3 regions of the Streptomyces sp. ML-6 genome follow, and region 3 is predicted to be linked to each of the others. Evidence: riboswitches for the same ligand, from Rfam matches in the RefSeq annotation. Region 3 holds a riboswitch; each other region holds the start of a gene.
What was found. A riboswitch is a leader RNA that binds a small molecule or an ion and turns the genes downstream of it on or off. The one in region 3 is predicted to bind cobalamin.
Positions count from the first base shown of each region.

Region 1: linked by a shared signal. The riboswitch ahead of OCT49_RS24105 (ribonucleoside-diphosphate reductase subunit alpha) and the one ahead of OCT49_RS06650 (cobalamin biosynthesis protein) in region 3 are both predicted to bind cobalamin.
Region 2: linked by a shared signal. The riboswitch ahead of OCT49_RS27660 (energy-coupling factor ABC transporter permease) and the one ahead of OCT49_RS06650 (cobalamin biosynthesis protein) in region 3 are both predicted to bind cobalamin.

Region 1 covers NZ_JAOTIK010000001.1:5,411,485-5,416,674, reverse strand. The annotation lists gene OCT49_RS24120 (GntR family transcriptional regulator) at 254-1,018, shown strand; gene OCT49_RS24115 (DUF3311 domain-containing protein) at 1,304-1,558, shown strand; gene mctP (monocarboxylate uptake permease MctP) at 1,555-3,189, shown strand; cobalamin riboswitch at 3,345-3,471, shown strand; gene OCT49_RS24105 (ribonucleoside-diphosphate reductase subunit alpha) at 3,612-5,190, shown strand, end outside.
Region 2 covers NZ_JAOTIK010000001.1:6,246,674-6,251,863, forward strand. The annotation lists gene OCT49_RS27635 (TIGR02680 family protein) at 1-227, shown strand, start outside; gene OCT49_RS27640 (TIGR02679 family protein) at 218-1,540, shown strand; gene OCT49_RS27645 (energy-coupling factor ABC transporter ATP-binding protein) at 1,565-2,416, opposite strand; gene cbiQ (cobalt ECF transporter T component CbiQ) at 2,413-3,162, opposite strand; gene OCT49_RS27655 (energy-coupling factor ABC transporter substrate-binding protein) at 3,170-3,550, opposite strand; gene OCT49_RS27660 (energy-coupling factor ABC transporter permease) at 3,547-4,251, opposite strand; cobalamin riboswitch at 4,282-4,465, opposite strand; partial or broken gene OCT49_RS27665 (short-chain dehydrogenase/reductase) at 4,663-4,884, opposite strand; partial or broken gene OCT49_RS27670 (LysR substrate-binding domain-containing protein) at 4,874-5,190, shown strand, end outside.
Region 3 covers NZ_JAOTIK010000001.1:1,501,033-1,506,222, forward strand. The annotation lists gene OCT49_RS06640 (inorganic phosphate transporter) at 295-1,566, shown strand; gene OCT49_RS06645 (hypothetical protein) at 1,602-1,832, shown strand; cobalamin riboswitch at 2,092-2,221, shown strand; gene OCT49_RS06650 (cobalamin biosynthesis protein) at 2,366-3,409, shown strand; gene OCT49_RS06655 (cobyric acid synthase) at 3,406-4,932, shown strand; gene OCT49_RS06660 (putative cobaltochelatase) at 5,064-5,190, shown strand, end outside.

The sequences.
Region 1 (5,190 bases), 3.9 Mb from region 3:
CCGCCCACCACCGCGAAGACATTCGACGAGTACTGCTGGGGCTGGACCTGGTCTTTAATGGTTTAGACCAGTACCGGGAGCTTGGCCTAGACCTTTAGGGGTGTCAAGGGTGTATAAGAAGTGCACTCGCGTCCGTTATCGGACCGACACCTAAGGGAGGGCGACGACCCGTGACCGGACCGTGCCACCATGTGAGCCGCGACAGACGGAGGAGCCGGTGACGGCAGCAACGCAGCAGTCGGGAAGGCGGGCCATGGGTGCCGACGGGGGAAGCACGGAGAACGAGACGGGCGCGGCCACGCGGACGGCGCGCGTCCCGAAGTACTACCGGCTGAAGCGACATCTCCTCGACATGACGGACACCATGCCACCGGGCACCCCCGTGCCTCCGGAGCGGACCCTGGCCGCCGAGTTCGACACCTCGCGCACCACCGTGCGCCAGGCGCTCCAGGAGCTGGTCGTCGAGGGCCGGCTGGAGCGCATCCAGGGCAAGGGCACCTTCGTGGCCAAGCCGAAGGTCTCGCAGGCCCTGCAACTGACCTCGTACACCGAGGACATGCGCGCCCAGGGGCTGGAACCGACCTCCCAGCTCCTGGACATCGGCTACGTCACGGCCGACGACACGCTCGCCGGACTGCTCGACATCACCACCGGCGGCCGGGTGCTGCGGATCGAGCGGCTGCGGCTCGCCAGCGGGGAGCCGATGGCGATCGAGACCACGCACCTTTCGGCCAAGCGCTTTCCCGCGCTGCGCCGTTCGCTGGTGAAGTACACCTCGCTCTACACCGCGCTGGCCGAGGTGTACGACGTGCGGCTGGCGGAGGCCGAGGAGACCATCGAGACCTCGCTGGCCACCCCGCGCGAGGCCGGTCTGCTCGGCACGGACGTGGGCCTGCCGATGCTGATGCTGTCCCGGCACTCGCTCGACGGACGGGGCGAGCCGGTGGAGTGGGTGCGCTCGGTCTACCGGGGCGACCGGTACAAGTTCGTGGCGCGCCTGAAGCGGCCCACCGACTGAGCACGGCGGGGCCGAGGACGAATTCCGGCCATCGGCCCGCCACCGCCACCCCTCGGAATCCCTACGGAAAACCCCTGCGGAACCCACCGTTCCGCAGGGGTTTTCCGCATGCCGTCCACCCCGTTGGTACGGACCGGAACCGTGCGTACGACCGCTCGTCGCACGTATCCGCCCGCTCGACGCACCGTTGCCGGACCGCAATGCGGACGGGGGTGACGCTGCCCGGAAGCTCGCTTAGATTCCCTGCCCATCACGAGGTAACCAGCGAGGGGACGGAGCCGCCTCATGCCAGCAGAACCCGAAGAGAAACCACCCACCGTCACACCCGTGCGCGTGGTCATCGCCCTCTGTCTCGTCGCCCCGTTCGTGGCGATGCTCTGGGTGAGTTCCTACGCGAAGGTGGACCCCGCCTTCATCGGCATCCCGTTCTTCTACTGGTACCAGATGCTCTGGGTGCTGATCTCCACCGCGCTCACGATGGTCGCGTACAAGCTGTGGCAGCGTGACCAGCGCGCCCGCAAGGGGGGTTCTTCCTCATGAAGGACGGTGTGAACGGCGTCGCGCTCGGCGTCTTCATCTTCTTCTTCGTGGCCGTCACGGTCATGGGGTTCATGGCGGCGCGCTGGCGCAAGGCGGAGAACGAGGCCAGTCTCGACGAATGGGGCCTGGGCGGACGGTCGTTCGGCACCTGGGTCACCTGGTTCCTGCTCGGCGGCGACCTGTACACCGCGTACACCTTCGTCGCCGTTCCCGCGGCGATCTACGCGGCGGGCGCGGCCGGCTTCTTCGCCGTGCCGTACACGATCCTCGTGTACCCGCTGATCTTCACCTTCCTGCCCCGGCTGTGGTCGGTCTCGCACAGGCACGGGTACGTCACCACCTCGGACTTCGTGCGCGGACGGTTCGGCTCGAAGGGCCTGTCGCTGGCGGTCGCCCTCACCGGCATCCTCGCCACGATGCCGTACATCGCGCTCCAGCTCGTCGGCATCCAGGCGGTGCTGGACGTGATGGGCGTCGGCGGCGGCGAGAACACCCACTGGTTCATCAAGGACCTGCCGCTGCTGATCGCGTTCGCGGTGCTCGCCGCGTACACCTACTCCTCCGGGCTGCGGGCCCCCGCGCTGATCGCGTTCGTCAAGGACGGGCTGATCTACCTGGTCATCGCGGTGGCGATCATCTACATCCCGATCAAGCTGGGCGGCTTCGACGACATCTTCGCCAAGGCGGGCGAGGCGTTCTCGCAGACCAACCCGGACACCGGCAAGCCGCGCGGCGCGCTCGCACCGGGCGAGGCGGGCCACTGGGGATACGCCACCCTGGCCCTGGGCTCGGCGCTGGCGCTCTTCATGTACCCGCACTCGATCACGGCGACGCTCTCCAGCCGCAGCCGTGACGTGATCCGGCGCAACACCACGATCCTGCCGCTGTATTCGCTGATGCTGGGCCTGCTGGCGCTGCTCGGCTTCATGGCGATCGCCGCCGGGATCAAGGTGGACAACGGGCAGCTGGCCATTCCGCAGCTGTTCGAGAACATGTTCCCGGACTGGTTCGCCGGCGTCGCGTTCGCCGCCATCGGCATCGGGGCCCTGGTGCCCGCCGCGATCATGTCGATCGCCGCGGCCAACCTCTTCACCCGCAACATCTACAAGGACTTCCTGAAGCCGGACGCCACCCCGGAGCAGGAGACCAAGGTCTCCAAGCTGGTCTCGCTGCTCGTCAAGGTCGGGGCGCTCGCCTTCGTCCTCACGATGGACAAGACCGTCGCGATCAACTTCCAGCTGCTCGGCGGGATCTGGATCCTCCAGACGATGCCGGCCCTGGTCGGCGGCCTGTTCACCCGCTGGTTCCACCGCTGGGCGCTGCTCGCGGGCTGGGCGGTCGGCATGGTGTACGGGACGGTGGCCGCGTACGGGGTCGCCTCGCCGACGCAGGAGCACTTCGGCGGCTCGTCCGCGGAGATCCCCGGCATCGGCGAGATCGGCTACATCGGTCTCACCGCGTTCGTGCTGAACGCGGTGGTCGTGGTGGTGCTCACCCTGGTCCTGAACGCCATGAAGGCGCCCGCCGGGACCGACGAGACCTCGCCGTCCGACTACACGGCCGACGCGGGCGATCCGGGTGTCGCCGCCGAGCTCCCGCCGGCCACGGCGGGGGCGCCCGGCGGCCACTGACGCCCCGTGACGGCCCGTTCCCGCCCCTTCCCGAAGGGCGGCGGGAGCGGGCCGTCCGCTGTTTCCGGAAGGCCCGCAGGGCGCTTCCCGCCGGTCCGGACCGAGCTGACCGACACAACATCTGGGGGCTGCTTCATCGGGCTGCCCCCACATGTATGCTCATCCTCGCTGTCGCCGCAGGGGAATCCGGTGCGAATCCGGAACTGTCCCGCAACGGTGTGTTCAGTGCGCATTCGCGCACCCCGGACAAGTCCGAGGACCTGCCGACAGTGCGTCCGGCTCGACCGATCCGGGCGCCAGACGTCCGGGCCTCGCGGTTGGGCCGGCGGACGCCGTGCGGAGCGCCGTCCCGTCCCGGGTGCGTGCCCGCACGGCCGCCCCGTTCCCCCGCCGGCCCCGAGCCGAGCGAGGGAGAGCACCACGTGACCATCGCGCCAGCCGATCCGGCTTCGGTCGCCGCGTCCACGGCCGCCGATTCCGGGGCAGCCGCACACGACGGACCGGGGGCCGCGCTGCTGCGGACCCTGACCGACCTCACCGCCGATCTGCCCGACACCGACCCCGGGCGCGTCGCCGCCGCCGCACTGCGCGGCCGCAGCGCGCGGGCGGACGAGGCCGAGCTGTGTGCGCTGGCCACCGAGGCCGCCGCCGGACTGATCTCCGAGGACCCCGCCTACTCCCGGCTCGCCGCCCGGCTCCTGACCCGCGCCATCGCGGACGAGGCCGCCGGCCAGGGCGCCGTCTCCTTCTCCGCCTCGGTCGCCGTCGGGCACCGCGAGGGCCTGATCGCCGACCGCACGGCCGGCTTCGTCGCCCGCAACGCGGACGCCCTCGACGCGCTGGTGGAGCGCGCGCTCGCCGACGGCGCCGACGACCGCTTCGGCTACTTCGGGCTGCGGACCCTGCACAGCCGCTACCTGCTGCGTCACCCGCACACCCGTCAGGTCGTCGAGACGCCGCAGCACTTCATGCTCCGGGTCGCGTCCGGGCTCGCCGAGGACGACTCCCCGCGTGCCGTGGACGAGGTCGCGGCGCTGTACGGGCTGATGAGCCGGCTCGACTACCTGCCCTCCTCGCCGACCCTCTTCAACTCCGGCACCCGGCACCCGCAGATGTCCTCCTGCTACCTGCTGGACTCCCCGCTCGACGAGCTGGACTCGATCTACGACCGCTACCACCAGGTGGCCCGGCTCTCCAAGCACGCCGGGGGCATCGGCCTGCCGTACTCCCGCATCCGTTCCCGGGGTTCGCTGATCCGCGGCACCAACGGGCACTCCAACGGCATCGTGCCGTTCCTGAAGACGCTCGACGCCTCCGTCGCCGCGGTCAACCAGGGCGGCCGGCGCAAGGGTGCCGCCGCGGTCTACCTGGAGACCTGGCACGCGGACATCGAGGAGTTCCTGGAGCTGCGGGACAACACCGGCGAGGACCAGCGGCGCACGCACAACCTCAACCTGGCGCACTGGATCCCGGACGAGTTCATGCGCCGGGTCGAGGCGGACGGCCACTGGTCGCTGTTCTCGCCCGCCGACGTGCCCGAGCTGGTGGACTTGTGGGGCGACGACTTCGACGCGGCGTACCGGGCCGCGGAGGCGAAGGGGCTGGCCCGCAAGTCGATGCCCGCCCGGGAGCTGTACGGCCGGATGATGCGCACCCTCGCCCAGACCGGTCAGGGCTGGATGACGTTCAAGGACGCCGCCAACCGGACCGCCAACCAGACCGCCGAGCCGGGCCGCGTCGTCCACTCGTCGAACCTGTGCACGGAGATCCTGGAGGTCACCGACGACGGCGAGACGGCCGTCTGCAACCTGGGCTCGGTCAACCTCGGCGCGTTCGTCGTCGACGGCGCCATCGACTGGGAGCGGCTGGACGCCACCGTCCGCACCGCGGTGACCTTCCTGGACCGGGTCGTCGACATCAACTTCTACCCGACCGAGCAGGCCGCCCGCTCCAACGCCAGGTGGCGCCCGGTGGGCCTGGGCGCCATGGGTCTCCAGGACG
Region 2 (5,190 bases), 4.7 Mb from region 3:
AGCCGGGAACCGCATCGCGCACGACGACGGTGCCCCTCCAGTCCGACGGCCGCGACCGGAGGGGCCGGGACGCCGAGGGAACGGCCCCCGGGACGGCGCGGACTGGTGGCACGCAGGGGCCGAGCGAGTCCGGCGCCGCGCGGGGCACGGGAGCCACCGGCACGCAGGAACCGGGCGGAACCACCGCCGCGCAGGACGAGGGAGAGCAGGAGTCCCTGTGGGGGTGAACCCTCCCGGCCGGACCGACACGGATCGCTCCGACGCCGACCACCCCGGCCGCTCCGACGCCGACCACCCCGGTCAGCCCGACGCCGACCGTCTCGGCCGGCTGCTCGGCGACCCCGGCCTCGCCTGGCTCCTGGAACGTGCCCGCCGCCGGATGGCCGCCGGCCGGCCCCTCACCGGCACGGTCACCCTGGCCCGCCCCGACGAACTCCAACGGGAGGCCGCCGAACGCCTGCTGGGGCGGGCGCCCGGCGCGGGTCGCTCCCTGACGGTACGCCTCGACGCGGTGGACGCGGTGCTGCGCCGGTCCGGGGCCGGCCCCGACGGGCTGGAGGCCGCGGTGGTGGCCCTGACCGGGCCCGTCGCCGTGCGCACGGAGGTGCGCGACCGGGAGGAACGGGCCTGGGAGGACGCGTACGCACCGTTCGACACCCTGGCCTTCGGGCTGGCCGACTGGGCGGAACGGGCCCGCGGGGACGGTCTCGTACGGCGGCTCGCACGTACCCCGGAAGCCGCCGGCCCGCTGGTGGGCGCCGCCGTACGGGCGCTGCGCGCACTGCCCGCGGTTCCGCCGGTGTCACGGGCGACGTTCGCGGCCCGCCACCTCTCCGGCGCGCACGCCCTGGACGAGGGAACCCCGCTCGCCGCCCTGGTCCTGTCGGGGCTGCGGGCCCTCACGGGTTTCCCGGACGGCTCCGGCGCCGAGTGGCAGCGGGAGGCCTGGGCGTCGGCGGGGCTGCTCAGGGACGACGTGTCGTCGACCGTCCTGACCCTCAACCTGCGGGGGACACCGGCCCTCGACTGGGCGGCCGACGAGGGGGAGCCCGCCGTCCTGACGCTGCGTTCGCTCGCCCGGCACGCCCCGAGCGGCGCCCTCCCGGGAACGGGGACCGTGTACGTCTGCGAGAACCCGGCCGTCCTGTCCGCCGCCGCCGACGCCTTCGGCCCGGCGTGCCCGCCCATGGTGTGCCTCCAGGGGCAGCCCTCGGCCGCCGCGCTCGCCCTGCTGCGCGGCCTGTCCGGGAGGGGAGCCGGGTTCCTCCACCACGGCGACTTCGACTGGGGCGGGATGCGCATCGCCGCGACGCTGGGGCGCGGTGTCGCGTGGCGGCCCTGGCGCTTCGGGGCGGCCGACTACCTGGCCGCCCTGGCCCGGGTGACGGAGCCGCAGCGGCTGACCGGCGCACCCGTCGCCACCCCGTGGGACCCGGACCTGGCCGGCGCCCTCGCCGAGCACGGAATCCGGGTCGAGGAGGAGGCCGTGCTCGACGATCTGCTCTCGGACCTGGGGGAACAGGCCCGCCGCGGCGGATGAGCCGGGGGCTCGTGCCGCGCCGGATCAGCGGTCGGCCGGGGCCTCGGGCACCAGGGCGGCCAGTTCCTCCGGGGTGCGCGGACCGGTGGTGCCTTCGGCCAACAGCCCGTGCGTGCGCAGCAGTTCGGCCGCCGCGATGCCCCACGGCAGGCGCAGCCCCGCCTGCTGGAGCAGGTCGGTGCGGGCGAGGGCGGCGGGTGCCGGGGCGAGGTGTGCGCCGGACGGGGTGAGGAGTGCGGCGTCGTCGGCCCAGCGCAGGGCGAGATCGACGTCATGGGTGGCCATGACGACGGTGGTGCCGTTCGCACGGAGCCGGTCGAGGGTGGCGAGCAGCCGCTCCTGGCCGTCCGGGTCGAGCCCGGCGGTCGGCTCGTCGAGGATCAGCACCCGGGGCCGCATGGCGACGGCACCGGCGATCGCGGCCCGCTTGCGCTGCCCGTAGGACAGCAGATGGGTGGGCCGGTCGGCCAGCGCGCCGATGTCCAGGGCGGTGAGCGCCTCGTCGACGCGCGCCCGCACCTCGGCGTCGGACAGGCCCAGGTTGAGCGGGCCGAAGGACACGTCCTGGAGGACGGACGCGGCGAAGAGCTGGTCGTCGGGGTCCTGCACCACCAACTGCACGGTCGTGCGCAGCCGGGTCAGCCCCTTGCGGTCGTACGAGACGGGGCTCCCCTCGACGGTCAGTCGCCCGGTGCGCGGCCGCAGCCCGCCGCTGAGCAGCCGCATCAGGGTGGTCTTGCCGCTGCCGTTGCGGCCCAGCAGCGCGAGCGCGCGCCCCTCGCGCACCTCGAAGTCGAGCCCGTCGAGCACGGTCGGCCCGTCCTCGTACGAGAAGGACGCGCCCCGCAGGGCGACCAGGGCGGCGGGCTCGCTCATGACAGCGGCCTTTCCAGTACGAAGGTGAGGACGGTCAGTGCCGCGAGCAGCGCGAGGCTCGCCGCGGTGAAGGGGACGGAGACCCGGGCCTCGGGCACCAGGACGCGCAGGGTGCCGTCGTAGCCCCGGCCGGCGAGCCCGGCCTGGAGCCGCGCCGCCCGGTCGAAGGCCCGGACGAACGCGGTGGCGCCGAGCCCGCCGAGGGAACGCCAGGCGGCGGCCCGCGTGGTGTGCCCGAGCCGGGCCGCCTGCGCCTGACGGATCAGGCGCACGGAGTCGAGCAGCAGGAAACTCATGCGGTACGTCACCAGGGCGACGTCCACGACCGGCGCGGGCACCCCGGCCCGCACCAGGCGCGGCAACAGGTCGGACATGGGCGTGGTGAAGGCGAACAGCAGCACCCCCAGGGAGGCGGCCGAGGTGCGCAGCAGGAGTTCCCCCGCCCGGACCGGCCCGTCGTCGGCGAGGGCCACGAACCCGTCGGGGCCGCCGACCCGCACCAGCAGGGTGGCCGCCCCGGTCACGCAGAAACCCAACGGCACCCGGTACGCCCGCCACAGCCGCCGGCCCGGCACGCCCGCCGGACCGGTCAGCAGCACGAGCGCCGTCACCAGGACGAGCGCCGCGCCGGGCCAGGGCGGCAGCGAGATCGCGAGCACGGTGAGCCCGAGTCCGAGCACGGCCTTGTCCACGGGGTGACGGCGGCGCCAGCGGTTGCCGTGCGCCGCCTCGTCGATCGGCAGCACCGCGGGTTCAGGCTCCCTCGGCGGGGGAGTCCCCGGTACCGACGGGCGCGCTTTCGGGATCCCGCCGTGCCTGCCCCTGCGCCCCTGCGAGTTCCGAGCCCTGGCGGCGGCCCCGGCGCAGCCCGAAGTAGTAGGCGAGGACACCCGCGCCGAGCGCCGCCTGGAGGGCGAAGAGCGCCGACTCGATCTCGCCGGACGGCGGTTCGTACAGGGGCGAGAACCAGGGTTCGTAGTCCGGTTCGAGCTCGGTGATCGCCGTCTCCGCCTCGGCGTCGGCGCCCGCGAACGGCTCCTCCTTGTGGTCGCCGAGGCCGAGCGCCAGCGGCAGGACCGCGAGCGCGGCCACGACGAGCAGCAACAGGGCGTTGATCTTCGCGTTACGGCTCATCGGGCCACTCCCTCGGGCGTGCCGGTCCGGTCCGCCCGGACGGCCGGGAACACGCCCAGCCGGGTCAGTTCCCCCTTGCTGGACTGCGCCAGCAGCCGCATCACGACCACCGTCAGCAGCCCCTCGCTCACCGCGAGCGGGATCTGGGTGACGGCGAAGATGGAGCCGAACTTGCCGAGCGCGCCCAGGAAACCGCTGCTCGGGTCGGGGAAGGCCAGCGCCAGCTGCACACTGGTGACGCAGTAGGTGGAGAGGTCGGCGACGAACGCGGCGAAGAACACCGCCACCATCAGCGGCACGTCGAACCGCCGCAGCAGCCGGTACAGCCCGTACCCGGCCCAGGGGCCGACGACCGCCATCGAGAAGACGTTGGCGCCGAGCGTGGTCAGGCCGCCGTGGGCCAGCAGCAGCGCCTGGAAGAGCAGGGTGATGGTGCCGAGCACCGCCATGATCGGCGGCCGGAAGAGGATGGCGCCCAGCCCGGTGCCCGTGGGGTGCGAGCAACTCCCGGTCACCGAAGGGAGTTTCAGGGCCGACAGGACGAAGGTGAAGGCCCCGGAGGCGCCGAGGAGCAGGGTGCTCTCCGGGTGCTCCTTGACCTCACGGGTGAGTGACCGTACTCCGTGTACGACGAACGGCGCGGACGCGACGCCCCAGGCGATCGCGTGCGCCGGAGGCAGAAAGCCCTCGGCTATGTGCATGGCTCAGTAGACCCTCTCCAGCACCTCGTGGATGGTTGACGCGCCTTGGCCGGTCTCCTGGCTGACGGGTACCACCGCCCGTGCTCCGCCTTCCCGGGTCCGAGGACCCAGTGGCTGCCCGCAGGGGGCTGGAGCCGGACTTCCCGATCACAGTGGCGAGGGCCGCACCGGTATCACACCGGATTTCCCGTTCACCAAGGCGTGGCGACAGTAATGCCCGACCCGGGGTGGTGACAAGCACGCCCGGAGGGGGCGGGACGCACCGCGCGCCCGCGCGCCCGCCCGCGCGCCCGCGCGTGCAGGGGCCGGCGCGCGGTGCCGGCCACCTGCGCGGACGGCCCCGTACGCCCCGTACCGCCCCTGCCGTCACCGCGGGCGGCCCCTGCCGTCACCCCCGTACCGTGCCTGCCGTCACCGCGGGTCGAAGTCCGTTCCCCGGGAGACCTTCTCCCACTCGGCGAGCTCGGCCCGCACCGAGTCCAGGTGCCTGACGACGGCGTCCACCGCGTCGCCGCCGAGGACGAGTCGCAGCGGGGTCCGCTCGGCGTCCAGGGCCAGCCGGATCGCCGCCGCGGCCTTCGCCGGGTCCCCGGGCTGGGTGCCGTCGCCGCCTTGCACCGTCCGCCTGGTGGCGCTGCCGCAGGGGCACCCCCTGGCGGTGCGGGCCGCGGCCGACCACGAGGGGGCGGTCGATTTCGCGGACCTCCTCGACGAGCCGTTCCTCGCCCTTCCACCGGAGGCCGGTCCGCTGCGGGACTACTGGCTGGCCCTGGACGCCCGGGGCGGGTGGGCGGGGTGGTGAGCAGCGCCGAGGAGACCCACGCGGCGGTCGTCAACGGTCAGGGGGTGGTCCTGCTGGCCGCCGGGAACGCCCCGCTGGTCGTCCGGGACGAGGTGACCGCCGTACCGGTCCGCGGCATCTCCCCGTCCCGGCTGGCG
Region 3 (5,190 bases):
CGCTCCGGGGCCCGGTCGATGGCCCATTCCTTTCCCCCGCGGGCGGGCGGCTCGCGGCCCGGGGGGCGGCCTCGGCGGAGCGAGAGGTTCCGGGTGGGGCCGGGGGCCGGTCCCGCCCGGAGGCCGCACGTACTGTCGAACGGATGACAGGGCCCCGCCGTCGCCCGCACAAGGAAACAAGCGGAATGACACCAATCGCTTGGCAACACCACAGCGCCCTGCCCAGTTCACCTTCCGTTCACCAAGGTTGCCTACGGTTTACGCACCAATAACGTCGAACGATTGCCTGGGTAAATGGAACACATCACGCTGCTCCTCGCGATTGTGATCGTGACAGCTCTAGTGTTCGATTTCACGAACGGTTTCCATGACACCGCGAACGCGATGGCGACGACCATCTCGACCGGTGCACTCAAACCGAAGACAGCGGTGGCCATGTCCGCCGTTCTCAATCTCGTCGGCGCGTTCCTGTCGGTGGAGGTCGCCAAGACGATCTCCGGCGGGATCATCAACGAGGACGGGCTGCGCACAGAAGTGATCTTCGCGGCTCTCGTCGGCGCCATCCTGTGGAATCTGCTGACCTGGCTGGTCGGACTGCCGTCCAGCTCCTCGCACGCCCTGTTCGGCGGCCTGATCGGCGCGGCCGTCATGTCGGCCGGCTGGTCCTCCGTCAACGGCGGCACCGTCGTCACCAAGGTGCTGCTCCCCGCGGTCGCCGCCCCGATCGTCGCCGGACTGGCCGCGCTGCTGGCCACCAGGCTGACGTACCGGATCGGCGGGAAGATCCGCAACGACGCCCAGGAAAAGGCCACCGCCAAGGGTTACCGCGCCGGTCAGATCGCCTCGGCCGGACTGGTCTCCCTCGCCCACGGCACCAACGACGCACAGAAGACCATGGGCATCATCACCCTGGCCCTGGTCACCGGCGGCGTCCTGAGCCCCGGTTCCAACCCCCCGGTCTGGGTGATCGTGTCCGCCGGTCTGGCCATCGCCCTCGGCACCTACCTGGGCGGCTGGCGCATCATCCGCACCATGGGCAGCGGCCTCACCGACCTCAGGCCGCCGCAGGGCTTCGCCGCCCAGACCAGTGCGGCCACGGTCATCCTGGCCTCCTCGCACCTCGGCTTCTCCCTCTCCACCACCCAGTCCTGCTCCGGCGCCGTGATGGGCGCGGGCCTCGGCCGGCAGGGCGGCGTGGTCCGCTGGTCCACCGCCACCCGGATGTTCGTCGCCTGGGGCCTGACCCTCCCGGCCGCCGGCCTGGTCGGCGCGGGCGCCGAACTCCTCACCAAGCAGGGCACCTGGGGTGTCGTCGTCGTGGCGGCGCTGCTGGTCGCGGGCTCCGGCTCGATCTGGCTGATCTCGCGCCGCAAGCCGGTCGGCCACGGCGACGTCGCCCCGTCGGACGGCGACGTCGAGCCCGCGGGCGTCGTCACCACGGCCATCGCCGCCGTCAGCCCGCCGCCCACCACGGCCCAGGCACCGGTCCAGAACCTCACGGCCACCATCGTGGCCCCGGCCGCAACCACCACCACCCAGGACCCGGCGCGACCCGCCACCGTCTGAGCGGGCCGTCCAGGCCGGCCGTCTAAGGAATCAGCATGAAAATCGACTGGGCAGCCCTCGGTTCCGTGTTCGGCGTCTCCCTCGTGGTCACCGTCGCCCTGGTGGGCCTCTTCACCCTCGGCATCGTCGGCCTCTCCAAGCAGGCCGAACCGGCGGCGCAGGGCGGCTCCGGCGGCTCGGTGCTGCTGGCCCGCGCCGGGGCGTACGTCTGCTTCGCGCTGTGCGTGGCGGCGGTCGCGTACGGGATCTTCCTCATCGTCGCCTGAGCACACGCGTCACGCCCGAGCACATGCGTGACGTTCAAGCGCCTACGTGACGCCCGAGCGCACGCATCACGTCCGAGCGCATACGTGACGTCCGAGCACGCGCGTCACGGAGGGCCGGACACCCGCGAGGTGTCCGGCCCTTCGCCGTGCGCCCGGGGCGATGTGGGTCTCAGCACACTGCGCCGCCGCAGGTCAACGGCAGGTTGACGGGCGTTCGCGGGGCGTGGTGGACTGCCGGAGCCAATCACGGCGACAGCAGAGGAAGCCGGTGCGAATCCGGCGCGGTCCCGCCACTGTCACCGGGGAGCGGTCCCCCAACACCGGAAGTCACGGCACGCGCGAGCGGGCTGGAAGGCCGGGGGAACCGCGGATCCGGGAGCCAGGAGACTCTCGTCGCCGGTCACGTCGAACCAGGGCGCGGACCCTGAGTGAGGACATATCGCCATGCCTGGCTGCCGTGCGTCCGTCGTCGGGGCGCTCTCGCCGAGAGCCGCCCGTACCGGGATCCTCCGAGGCACGACGGCCGGTTGAGCGTGCGAGCCGACCGCGTCTTCGCGTACGGCGCCGCCGCCGGTCTGCTCGGCGACCTGCTGCTCGGTGACCCCCGCAGGGGGCACCCGGTGGCCGGGTTCGGGCGGGCCGTGGCGAACGTCGAGCGCCGTCTGTGGCACGACCACCGCGGGTGGGGCGCGCTGCACGCCCTCGTCTGCGCCGGAGGCGTCGCGGGCGGTGCCGCGCTGGTCGCCCGCGCCCTGCGCGACCGCCCCGCCGCCTCCCTCGCGCTGACCGCCGCCACCACCTGGTCCGTCGTCGGCGGCACGTCCCTGGGCCGCGAGGCACGGGCCATCGGCGACGCCCTGGCGGCCGGCGACATCGAGCTGGCCCGCGAACGGCTGCCGCATCTGTGCGGGCGCGACCCGCAGTCCCTCGACGGGCCGCAGATCGCCCGCGCCGTGGTGGAGTCCGTGGCCGAGAACACCTCCGACGCCGTGGTCGGCGCCCTGGTGTGGGGCGCGCTGGGCGGGGTGCCGGGGCTGGCCGGTTTCCGGGCCGTCAACACCCTGGACGCCATGGTCGGCCACAAGTCGCCCCGGTACCGGCGCTACGGCTGGGCCTCGGCCCGCCTCGACGACCTCGCGGGCTGGCCCGGCGCCCGGCTCACCGCCCTGCTCGCCGTGGCCGCGGGCGGCCGTCCGGGTGCGGCGGCACGGGCCTGGCGGGCCGATGCCGGCCGGCACCCGAGCCCCAACGCGGGCCCGGTGGAGGCCGCGTTCGCGGGCGCGCTCGGCGTACGGCTCGGCGGGACCCTCGCGTACGGCGGCCGGGTCGAGCACCGTCCCGTGCTCAACGGGGAGGCCGGCCGGGCGGTGGAGGGCGCGGACATCGAGCGCGCGGTGCGGCTGTCGCGCCGGGTGGGCGTGCTGGCCCTGGGCGTGTGCGTGGCGGGCCGGTTCGGCGTGTCGCTCGCCGCCCGGCGGATCGCGGGCCGCCGGACGGCCGTGCCGGACGTGGCAGGACCTCGCGTCCTCGGCCCTCGCACCCCAGGATCTCGCACTCCAGGACGGAGAAACCCATGAGCGGCGGGCTGCTGATCGCCGGAACCACCTCCGACGCCGGCAAGAGCGTCGTCACCGCGGGCATCTGCCGCTGGCTGGTGCGCCGGGGCGTGAAGGTGGCGCCCTTCAAGGCGCAGAACATGTCGCTGAACTCGTTCGTCACCCAGGAGGGCGCCGAGATCGGACGGGCCCAGGCCATGCAGGCCCGGGCCGCCCGGGTGGAGCCGTCCGCGCTGATGAACCCGGTCCTGCTCAAGCCCGGCGGCGACCGCTCCAGCCAGGTCGTCCTGATGGGCAGGCCGGTCGGCGAGATGAGCGCGCGCGGCTACCACGGCGGCCGGCAGGAGGCGCTGTTCTCCACGGTCGTGGACTGCCTGGAGCAGCTGCGGGGCACGTATGACGCGGTGATCTGCGAAGGGGCGGGCAGTCCGGCCGAGATCAATCTGCGGCGCACGGACATCGTGAACATGGGCGTCGCGCGGGCGGCGGGCTTTCCCGTGGTGGTGGTCGGCGACATCGACCGCGGCGGGGTCTTCGCCTCGTTCTTCGGCACGACGGCGCTGCTGGCCCCCGAGGACCAGTCGCTGATCGCGGGCTACCTGGTGAACAAGTTCCGCGGCGACGTGTCGCTGCTGGAGCCGGGCCTGGAGATGCTGCGCGGGCTCACCGGGCGGGGGACGTACGGGGTGCTGCCCTTCGCCCACGGCCTCGGCATCGACGAGGAGGACGGCCTGCGGGTCTCGCTGCGCGGCGCCGTGCGCGAGTCGGTCGTCGCCCCGCCGCACGGCGAGGACGTGCTGCGGGTCGCGGTGTGCGCGGTGCCCCTGATGTCGAACTTCACCGACGTGGACGCGCTGGCCGCCGAACCCGGCGTCGTCGTCCGGTTCGTGGACCGGGCCGAGGAGCTGTCCGACGCCGACCTCGTGGTGGTGCCGGGGACCCGCGGCACCGTGAAGGCGCTGGCCTGGCTGCGCGAGCGCGGTCTCGCCGACGCGCTGGTGCGGCGCGCGGCCGAGGGCTTGCCGGTCCTCGGCATCTGCGGCGGCTTCCAGGTGCTCGGCGAGCACATCGAGGACGAGGTCGAGTCCCGTGCGGGCCGGGTCGAGGGCCTGGGCCTGCTGCCCGTGCGCATCCGCTTCGACCGCGAGAAGACCCTCGCCCGCCCCGTCGGCGAGGCGCTCGGCGCGCCCGTGGAGGGGTACGAGATCCACCACGGCGTCGCGGACGTGCGCGGCGGGGAGCCGTTCCTGGACGGGTGCCGGGTCGGCGCCGTGTGGGGCACCCACTGGCACGGCTCGTTGGAGAGCGACGCGTTCCGCCGCCGCTTCCTGGCCGAGGTGGCGCGGGCTGCGGGCCGGCGTTTCGTGCCCGCCCCCGACACCGTCTTCGGCGTGCTGCGGGAGGAGCAGCTGGACCGGCTCGGCGACCTGATCGAGGAACACGCCGACACCGACGCGCTGCTGCGGCTCATCGAGTCGGGCGCGCCGTCGGGCCTGCCCTTCCTCCCGCCGGGCGCGCCCGCGGCATCCGGGACGCGCGCATGAACCATCCCTTCGGGCACCGCACCGGGAACGCCCCGGGCGGTGCCGTCGGTCCGGGCCGCCGCCCCGGCCCCGGCCCCGGCTCCCCGGACACCGGCGGGACCGCCACCCCCTCGTTCCCCCAAGGAGGCACCGTGAGTACGCCGTACCCCTTCACCGCCATCGTCGGACAGGACGACCTCCGGCTCGGGCTGCTGCTGAACGCCGTGTCGCCCGCCGTCGGCGGGGTGCTGGTGCGGGGCGAGAAGGGCACCGCCAAGT